DNA from 3 places in the Ensifer sp. Root127 genome. Region 2 is predicted to be linked to each of the others. Evidence: predicted binding sites of a transcription regulator. Region 2 holds the regulator's gene; each other region holds the start of a gene.
What was found. The regulator HrcA, encoded in region 2, represses chaperone genes, less so after heat shock. The targets are predictions, from matches to a motif close to GTTAGCACTCNCNNNNNGNGAGTGCTAAC.
Positions count from the first base shown of each region.

Region 1: a site for HrcA is predicted at 1,849-1,877, ahead of groES (co-chaperone GroES). Genes of this name have one in related genera too.
Region 3: a site for HrcA is predicted at 2,089-2,117, ahead of groES (co-chaperone GroES). Genes of this name have one in related genera too.

Region 1 covers NZ_LMDX01000053.1:170,725-173,984, forward strand. The annotation lists gene ASD03_RS34750 (hypothetical protein) at 105-386, opposite strand; gene ASD03_RS34755 (DUF982 domain-containing protein) at 395-694, opposite strand; gene ASD03_RS34760 (Hsp20 family protein) at 761-1,237, opposite strand; gene ASD03_RS38505 (usg protein) at 1,478-1,750, opposite strand; gene groES (co-chaperone GroES) at 2,026-2,340, shown strand; gene groL (chaperonin GroEL) at 2,382-3,260, shown strand, end outside.
Region 2 covers NZ_LMDX01000001.1:1,093,751-1,097,010, forward strand. The annotation lists gene ASD03_RS05120 (D-arabinono-1,4-lactone oxidase) at 1-189, shown strand, start outside; partial or broken gene grpE (nucleotide exchange factor GrpE) at 262-882, opposite strand; gene hrcA (heat-inducible transcriptional repressor HrcA) at 1,037-2,116, opposite strand; gene rph (ribonuclease PH) at 2,276-2,995, shown strand; gene ASD03_RS05140 (VOC family protein) at 3,013-3,260, shown strand, end outside.
Region 3 covers NZ_LMDX01000001.1:671,826-675,085, reverse strand. The annotation lists gene groL (chaperonin GroEL) at 34-1,671, opposite strand; gene groES (co-chaperone GroES) at 1,734-2,030, opposite strand; gene ASD03_RS03180 (TIGR01459 family HAD-type hydrolase) at 2,499-3,260, shown strand, end outside.

The DNA.
Region 1 (3,260 bases), on a different contig from region 2:
GAGGAGCGACTGCGTTTCGGCTATTCTCGGCTGTTCATCCATGTTTCTTCGACGGAGCTGAGAGCCCTTCCTCGTCGCTACTGGCTCCCCTCCTGGAAATGCGGTCAGGTTTGGTAACGACAATCGAGTTCTGCCAAAGCGCGCTGAACCTCGTCAATAAGGACCGGTTCAGGTGTTCCTGGAATTTGACGCAGGGCCGGTTGTGAGTCTATCGCGTAATAGTCCGAAGCCCAGGCAGCGAGGATCGCGCGCTTGTCATCGACAGAAAGTGCGGGTGCCATCACAACGTCGATTGGCCGTTGAAACGCCAGACCTTGCAAGGCCAGAACTGTTGGTCCTTTCGTCATCGCATCGTTGACCGCGTTTTCCAAAGTCTTGTGGATCATTGGGCCACTCAACGCACGTGCGGATCTCTATCGCGCGGCAGGCGAAACGCAACGATGGATTTGGTGTCCGGCGTCAGCACATCGTGTTTCTCTGCAAAGGCCGCGAACAAGCCACGCGCGGTCTCTGCTTCTATCTCGCCGCGAAGCGCGGCTCCACATGCCCTTAACGCAATAGAATGTGCCGTGTCTCTGAGTGACGTCGGACACTCGGAGAGATAGCGGTAGGCCTCGAGGACGCTGCGAACCTCTGCGGGAAAACCGAGGCCAACAAGAATGGATACGGGCTCTTTGAACATATCGGGTTTCATCGTCTCTCTCCTTCCTGACCCGAAGTGTCATAGGGCGCCGACGCATCGGCGCCCCCTCACAGCTTCTCAAGCAGCCTTGTCCGCTTTGATTTGTGCCGGAGCGGTTGATGGCGCCAGAGATGGTTCGCTCTGGATGGAGATTTTCCTCGGCTTCAGTGCTTCTGGGATTTCTCGAACGAGATCGATGGACAGAAGACCGTTCTTCAGATCCGCGCCAGTCACCTTGACATGGTCGGCAAGCTCAAACCGGTGTTCAAACGGGCGGCCGGCAATGCCACGATGCAGATAGCCGTCCGTGGAAGGTTCCTGCCTCTTGCCGGTCACGGTCAGCAGGTTGGACTGAAAGGTCAAGTCAAGATCGTCCTGCGCGAAGCCGGCCACTGCGATCGAAATCCGGTAGCTGTCCTCGCCGGTCTTGACGATGTCATAGGGCGGCCAGTCGCTGATCGAGCGGCCGCGCTGCGCGTCTTCCAAAAGATTGAAGATCCGATCGAAGCCGATGCTCGAGCGGAACAGCGGTGCGTAGTCGTAAGATGTTGCCATAGCCATATCCTCCTTGAGCAACATGGGTACGGAAGCGCCGAAAGACGGGGCTTCCAGCAAAGCCAGCCCTGATCGCAGCGGCTGGCGACAATTGATCTGGTTTTCGCGAATTTCGGATTCAAGAGCGATGGCTGGGAAAATTTTCGGCCTTCAGACCAGCGGTAAATCTCTGGTTTCCCGATCAAGCTCATCGATCCTCGAGAGCACATGGGCCAGGGAGTAACTAATTCCGTTGAAGCCTCAATACAATCTGAACTCGCCGTCGACGCGCCGCCATTCATTAGGCCCGATCAGACGCTGATACGAATAGCGGACAGAGTGCAGCGGACCTTCAAGATTGGGCTGCCAGAAGTCGAGGAACCTATGCAATTGCGGGAAATCGGGAGCCAAATCGTAGTCCTGCCAGACATAGGCCTGCAGGACGGATTCGAAATCGGGAATGCGATAGAGGATATGCGCAGTGGTGAGACCATAACCGTTAAGCTGGCAATCGAGATCTGATGAGAATTGCATGCTTCACCTCCGTCCATTTGACTTTGTAAGGCGGTGCCTTTGCGCCTATAGCAAAAAAGCGAAACGCGGCGCGAAGGTTTGTTGTTCCTTTCCAGTGCCTTAGCAGCCACCGAGCTCGAGTGCTATTTTTTTGCGTCTTCCTCTTGAAATCGAAAATTCGGCAAACCAGATCATTTCGCGCAAGACGCTCGATTGAGGTTTTGTACCTGACCGGACTGGTCATCCAGGCCGACTGGGGGAACACCAACATCATTGTTTGTCCATTGGAGGAAAACATGTCGTTCCGACCGCTTCATGATCGCATTCTCGTCCGCCGGGTCGATTCCGAGGAGAAAACCAAGGGCGGCATCATCATTCCCGACACCGCCAAGGAAAAGCCGCAAGAAGGCGAGGTCATCGCCGTCGGCTCAGGCGCGCGCAACGAGGCGGGCCAGATCCAGGCGCTGGATGTCCAGGCGGGTGATCGCATCTTGTTCGGCAAATGGTCCGGCACCGAGATCAAGATCAACGGCGAGGATCTGCTGATTATGAAGGAAAGCGATGTCTTGGGCGTCATCGAGCCACAGGCCGAGCAGATTAAGGCCGCCTGATCCACGTCAGTCAACAAAGCTGCCTATTGAAGGAGTGAAAAATGGCCGCGAAAGAAGTCAAATTCAACACCGATGCCCGTGACCGTATGCTGCGCGGGGTCGATTTGCTTGCTAATGCCGTGAAGGTGACACTGGGACCGAAGGGTCGCAATGTCGTGATCGACAAATCCTTCGGCGCCCCCCGCATTACCAAGGATGGTGTTACGGTCGCCAAGGAGATCGAGCTTGAGGACAAGTTCGAGAACATGGGCGCCCAGATGCTGCGCGAAGTGGCATCCAAGACGAATGATCTCGCTGGGGACGGTACGACGACCGCGACCGTCCTTGCCCAGGCGATCGTGAAGGAAGGCGCGAAGGCCGTGGCCTCGGGGATGAACCCGATGGACCTAAAGCGCGGTGTCGACGTGGCCGTCGACGCGGTCGTCAAGGAACTGAAGACCAACGCCCGCAAGATTTCTAACAACTCCGAAATCGCTCAGGTGGGCACCATTTCAGCCAACGGCGACGAGGAAATCGGCCGGTACCTCGCTGAGGCAATGGAAAAGGTCGGGAACGAGGGCGTCATCACCGTCGAGGAAGCCAAGACAGCGGAAACCGAGCTTGAAGTCGTCGAAGGCATGCAGTTCGACCGTGGCTATCTCAGCCCATATTTCGTTACCAATGCCGACAAGATGCGCGTTGAGTTCGAGGACCCCTATATCCTCATCCATGAGAAGAAGCTCTCGAACCTGCAGTCGATGCTTCCGGTTCTCGAAGCTGTCGTTCAGGGCGGGAAACCGCTCCTGATCATTGCTGAGGACGTCGAAGGCGAAGCTCTTGCCACGCTTGTCGTGAACAAACTGCGTGGCGGGCTCAAGATCGCTGCCGTCAAGGCACCCGGTTTCGGCGATCGCCGCAAGGCCATGCTGGAAGACATCGCC
Region 2 (3,260 bases):
TATCTCAAAGACGTCGATACGATCCTGCGCCAATACGGCTCGCGGCCGCATTGGGGGAAGCTGCATTTCCTCGGCGCGGAGGACGTGACTGCGCTCTATCCACGATCCGGCGATTTCCGGGCATTACGGGCGAAAGTCGACCCGGAGGGCCGTTTCCTCAACGATCACCTGCGGCAGTTGTTCGGTTGATATGATTGCCGAAAACAAGAAACGCCGCGCATCCGAGTGGACGCGCGGCGTTGAAATGGATCAGACCGCAGCTCAGGCCGCCGGGCTGTCGCCTTCCGTAGCTGCCGCCTTCGGGCCGCCCTTGGATACGCCGACCATGGCCGGGCGCAGCACGCGGTCGCCGATGGTGTAGCCGGCCTGAACGACCTGCAGCACCGTGTTGTTCGGCACGTCGGCGTTCGGGATTTCGAACATTGCCTGGTGGAAGTTCGGGTCGAACTTCTGGCCTTCCGGCTCAAGCTTCTTCACGCCGTGACGTTCCAGCGCCGACAGCATGGCGCGCTCGGTCATCTCGACACCTTCGATGAGGGCAGTAAGGCCCGCTTCTCCGGCTTCCTTCGCTTCAGCCGGGATGGCATCGAGCGCACGGCGCAGATTGTCGGAGACGGCGAGCATGTCGCGGGCAAAACCAGCAACGGAATAGGACTTGGCATCCTTGACGTCGCGTTCGGTGCGGCGGCGCAGGTTGTCCATTTCGGCGGCGAGCCTTAGATACTTGTCGCGCAGGTCGTTGTTCTCAGCCCTTGCAAGCTCCAGCGGATCGGGCTCGGCAACCGGCGCCGCTTCCACAACCTCGGGCGTATCGTTGACTGCCTCGTCGGTCGCGGCAGCTTCGTGTCCGTGCTTGTTTGTTTCGTCGGTCATGACGTTCTCCGGTGTTCGTCTGTCTTGTCTTCCGCATTCCGACGCCCGCGCGCAACGATGGCCGCATGGCGTAAAATGCCCAGTGACTGGATTTGATGCCGATATCGAGGTTTAGGGCCGAAAAATCAAGGGTTCAATGCTGCCTGTGGCCAAAAGCGCCTGATCAGCGCGAAAGCCGCGACATCAACTGCGCGGTATAATCGACCATCGGCACGATGCGCGAATAGTTGAGCCGCGTCGGACCGATGACGCCGACGGCGCCGACGATGCGATCTTCACTGTCGCGATAGGGCGCAACGATCAGCGACGAACCGGACAATGAAAACAACTTGTTCTCCGAACCGATGAAGATCCTGACACCCGGGCCGCTCTCTGCGAGGTCAAGCAGCTCGATCAGGCTGTCCTTCTTTTCCAGGTCGTCGAAGAGCATGCGCAGGCGGTCGATATCCTCGGTTCCCTCCAGGCCCTCGAGCAGGTTGGCCCGGCCGCGAACGATCAGCCGTGCCGGCTTTTCATCGCCCTCGTTGCCCGACCAGATCGCCAGTCCACGCTCGACCAGTTCCTGGGACAGGGCATCGAGTTCGCTGCGCACGGTCTGCTTGACGGTTTCGAGCTGCGAGCGCACCTCGCCGATCGTCTGGCCGGCGAGATGGGCATTCAAGAAGTTCGCTGCTTCCGTCAGTTGCGAGCTCGTCACGCCGGCGGGAAGCTCGATGATGCGGTTTTCGACCTGGTCATGCTCGCCGACGAGCACGGCCAGCGCCTTGGTGGGCGCCAGCCGGATGAATTCGACATGCTTGAGCACCGGATCGTTCTTGGCGGTGATCACGAGGCCGGCGCCGCGCGACATGCCCGACAGCATCTGGCTTGCCTCTGCCAGCAGCGTATCGACCGGCTGGGCATGGTCGCTCAACCGCACGTGCCGATCGATCGAAGCACGATCTTCTGGGGAGAGATTGCCGACCTGCATGAAGGCGTCGACGAAGAAACGCAGGCCCGTCTGCGTCGGCAGGCGGCCGGCGCTGATGTGCGGCGAATAGATCAGCCCGAGATCTTCGAGGTCGCTCATCACATTGCGCACGGACGCCGGCGACAGCGACATCGGCAGCAACCGCGAAAGGTTGCGTGAGCCGAGAGGCTCTCCGCTGTTCAAATAGGTTTCGACGATGCGACGGAAGATTTCACCGGAACGCTCGTCCAGCGCCGCCGCGATATCGGTCACTCCGGGATTGCGCAGTACCATGTCGCTCCATGTTCGCAGGCCAATCCTGCCGCCGGAAATATAGTGATCCCCGCGCCCGATAGCAAAAGGGAAAAATCGCCCCGATCCCCGGCTGTCCACCGGTTCCCTTTGGCTGCGCCATGCTCTAGAAGGCTCACCAGATACGATAGGAGTTTGATGATGCGGCCATCCGGCAGAAAAATCGACCAAATGCGCAAGGTTTCGTTCGAGCGCAATTTCTCCAAGCACGCGGAAGGCTCCTGTCTGGTGCGATTCGGCGATACGCACGTGCTGTGCACAGCCAGCCTTGAGGAAAAGGTTCCGGCCTGGCTGCGCAACGGCGGCAAGGGTTGGGTGACGGCCGAATACGGCATGCTGCCGCGCGCCACCGGCGAGCGCATGCGTCGCGAAGCCTCGAGCGGCAAGCAGAGCGGCCGCACCCAGGAAATCCAGCGCTTGATCGGCCGGTCGCTGCGCGCCGTCGTCGATCTGCCCGCACTCGGCGAACGCCAGATCTCGATCGACTGCGACGTCATCCAGGCTGATGGCGGCACGCGCACGGCCTCGATCACCGGCGCCTGGGTGGCGCTGCATGACTGCCTGAAGTGGATGGAAGCCCGCAACATGGTGAAGGTCGAGAAGGTCCTGAAGGACCATGTCGCCGCCATATCCTGTGGCATCTTCGCCAACCAGTCGATCATCGACCTCGACTACCTCGAAGATTCCGCCGCCGAGACCGACGCGAATTTCGTCATGACCGGCACCGGCGGCATTGTCGAGATCCAGGGCACGGCCGAAGGCAAACCCTTCAGCGAAGCGGAATTCGCAAGCCTGCTCGGACTGGCAAAGACCGGCATTGCCGAGCTTGTCGCACTGCAGAAGCAGGCGATCGCCGGCTGACGAGAAGGACGGAGACGATGGCCCCGGCGCTGGATGGCATTCTTGAGACTGCGCTCTATGCGTCGGATCTCGACGCCGCCGAGGCCTTCTACAGCGGTGTGCTGGGGCTGGAGAAGATTACACGGCGGGAGAACCGACATGTGTTCTTTCGCTGTGGCTCGGGCGTTCTGCTGATTTTCAATCCTGCGGAAACGGTCAAACCGCCTTCGCCGGATGCGGCCCTGCCGGTGCCGCCGCACGGCACCACCGGCCAGGGCCACATGTG
Region 3 (3,260 bases), 420 kb from region 2:
TATGGACAATGCTGCGATTGGGCTGGCGCCCTATCACATCATGTCCATGCCGCCCATGCCGCCCATGCCGCCCGGCATCGCCGGCGAGTCCTTCTTCGGCAGTTCGGCGATCATGGCTTCCGTCGTAACGAGAAGGCCAGCAACCGAAGCCGCGTCCTGAAGGGCGGTGCGAACAACCTTGACCGGGTCGATGATGCCCATGGCAATCATGTCGCCATATTCGCCGGTCTGGGCGTTGTAGCCGAAGTTGTCCTGGTCCTTGTCGAGGATCTTGCCGACAACGATCGAAGCTTCGTCACCAGCGTTCTCAGCGATCTGGCGGGCCGGAGCCTGCAGAGCGCGACGAACGATGTTGATGCCGGCTTCCTGGTCGTCGTTCACACCCTTGACGGTGATCTTGACGGAAGAACGCAGCAGGGCAACGCCGCCGCCCGGTACGATGCCTTCCTGAACAGCAGCGCGCGTCGCGTTGAGAGCGTCGTCGATGCGGTCCTTCTTTTCCTTCACTTCAACTTCCGTCGAGCCGCCAACGCGGATTACGGCAACGCCGCCAGCGAGCTTGGCAAGACGTTCCTGCAGCTTTTCGCGGTCGTAGTCAGAAGTGGTTTCTTCGATCTGAGCCTTGATCTGCGAAACGCGGCCTTCGATGTCGCTCTTCTGGCCAGCACCGTCGACGATCGTGGTGTTTTCCTTGGAGATCGAAACCTTCTTCGCACGGCCGAGCATGTCGAGCGTGACGTTTTCGAGCTTGATGCCGAGGTCTTCGGAGATCACGGTACCACCGGTCAGGATGGCGATGTCTTCGAGCATGGCCTTGCGGCGATCGCCGAAGCCCGGAGCCTTGACGGCAGCGATCTTCAGGCCGCCACGCAGCTTGTTGACGACGAGCGTAGCAAGAGCTTCGCCTTCGACGTCTTCAGCGATGATGAGGAGCGGCTTGCCGGTCTGAACGACAGCTTCGAGAACCGGGAGCATGGCCTGGAGGTTCGAGAGCTTCTTCTCGTGGAGGAGAACGAAGACGTCGTCGAGGTCAGCGACCATCTTTTCCGGGTTGGTGACGAAGTAGGGGCTGAGGTAGCCACGGTCGAACTGCATGCCTTCGACGACTTCGAGTTCGGTTTCGGCGGTCTTGGCTTCTTCAACCGTGATGACGCCTTCGTTGCCGACCTTCTGCATCGCTTCTGCGATGTCGAGGCCGATCTGACGCTCGCCGTTTGCCGAGATCGTGCCGACCTGTGCGACTTCTTCCGAAGTGTTGATCTTCTTGGCCTTGGCCTGGAGATCCTTGACGACTTCGGTGACAGCGAGGTCGATGCCGCGCTTCAGGTCCATCGGGTTCATGCCGGCAGCAACAGCCTTGGCGCCTTCGCGAACGATCGCCTGGGCCAGAACGGTTGCAGTCGTGGTGCCGTCGCCGGCGATGTCGTTGGTCTTCGAAGCAACTTCGCGGACCATCTGGGCGCCCATGTTTTCGAACTTGTCTTCAAGTTCGATTTCCTTGGCAACTGATACGCCGTCCTTGGTGATGCGCGGAGCGCCGAAGGACTTGTCGATGATGACGTTACGGCCCTTCGGGCCGAGCGTGACCTTTACGGCGTCAGCGAGGATATCGACGCCACGCAGCATCTTTTCGCGCGCGGTGCGGCCGAATTTGATTTCTTTTGCAGCCATTTGAGAAAACTCCCGGGCTCATTGCCCATTGGTTGTCATGAAAAGGTGTGGACGACGGCAGATCAGCCGATGATGCCCATGATGTCGGCTTCCTTCATGATGAGAAGGTCTTCGCCGTTGATCTTGACTTCGGTGCCCGACCACTTGCCGAACAGAACGCGGTCGCCAGCCTTGACGTCGAGAGCAACAACCTTGCCGCTTTCGTCACGGGCGCCCGAGCCAACAGCGACGATTTCGCCTTCCTGCGGCTTTTCCTTAGCGGTGTCCGGAATGATGATGCCGCCCTTGGTCTTTTCCTCAGACTCGACGCGGCGGACGACAACGCGGTCGTGCAGCGGGCGGAAATTGGTGCTTGCCATTAGTCTAATCCCTCGATCAAATGACACTACGGATCGCTCAACGACCCGATGGATGGGTGTTAGCACTCTCTTTTGTCGAGTGCTAGCGAGGCCGAGATAAGGCTGGGTCCGGGACGAGTCAAGGATTGGCCGTTCAAAAAATTTCAGGCGACATGATTATCGGCGGCTGATGACAGGCAACGAACGGCGGCCGGGCCGGAACGTTTGCCTGCCTATTGCATGAAGCGGTCGGAATTTGGGCAGATCCGATATCGAGGATTTGCCTGGTCTCGCTGCCCGATCCGGTTGTTATCATGAGCCTCGGGGTCGGCAGGCCCTGACGCTGATGTCCCGTGGACCGTCTCCTCGGCATGAGGGAGGGGCGGGCGCCGAATCCTTGGGAATGGCGGCGATTTTCTAGGCGCGAGGCTTGTATTCTCGGCCCTTCCTTGCCATGCAAGCCGGAAACCGAGTTTGCAGGAAGCCCGCATGGCCGCAAGGATCAACAGTTTTCGGGAAATCGCAGGGCGCTATGACGTCGTGCTCTGTGACGTCTGGGGTGTTCTCCACAACGGCGTTCAGGCGTTTGCGTCGGCCTGCGAGGCCCTGGCGGAAGCGCGTGCAGCAGGGCTTACGGTTGTCCTCATCACCAATTCTCCCCGGCCAAGCCCCAGCGTCAAGGTACAGATCCGCGGGCTGGGCGTTCCCGATGAAGCCTATGATCGCATCGTCACGTCGGGCGATGTGACCCGCACCTTGATCGCCGCAGCCGACAAGAAGATTTTCTTCATCGGCGCCGAACGCGATCTGCCGTTGCTCGAAGGGCTCGGCACCGAGATCGTCTCGTCGGAAGATGCAGAGACCGTCGTCTGCGCCGGCTTCTACGACGATGAAACCGAAACGCCGGAGCACTATCGCGCGACGCTGACCGGACTTGCCAAGCGCAAGATCCCGTTCATCTGCGCCAATCCGGACCTGGTGGTCGAGCGCGGCCACCGGCTGATCCCCTGTGCCGGCGCCATCGCCAAGCTTTACGAGGAGCTCGGCGGCGAAGCCCGGATCGCCGGAAAGCCCTATATCTCCATCTACCGTGCCGCGCTGACGGAAGCCAAGGCCGTTCGCGGTCCACTCGATCTGTCGCGTGTCATCGCCGTCGGCGACGGTATGCCGACCGATGTCAAGGGCGCCCAGGATGCCGGCTTCGATCTGCTTTACATCAGTGCCGGTATTCACGCGCAAGAATACATGAAC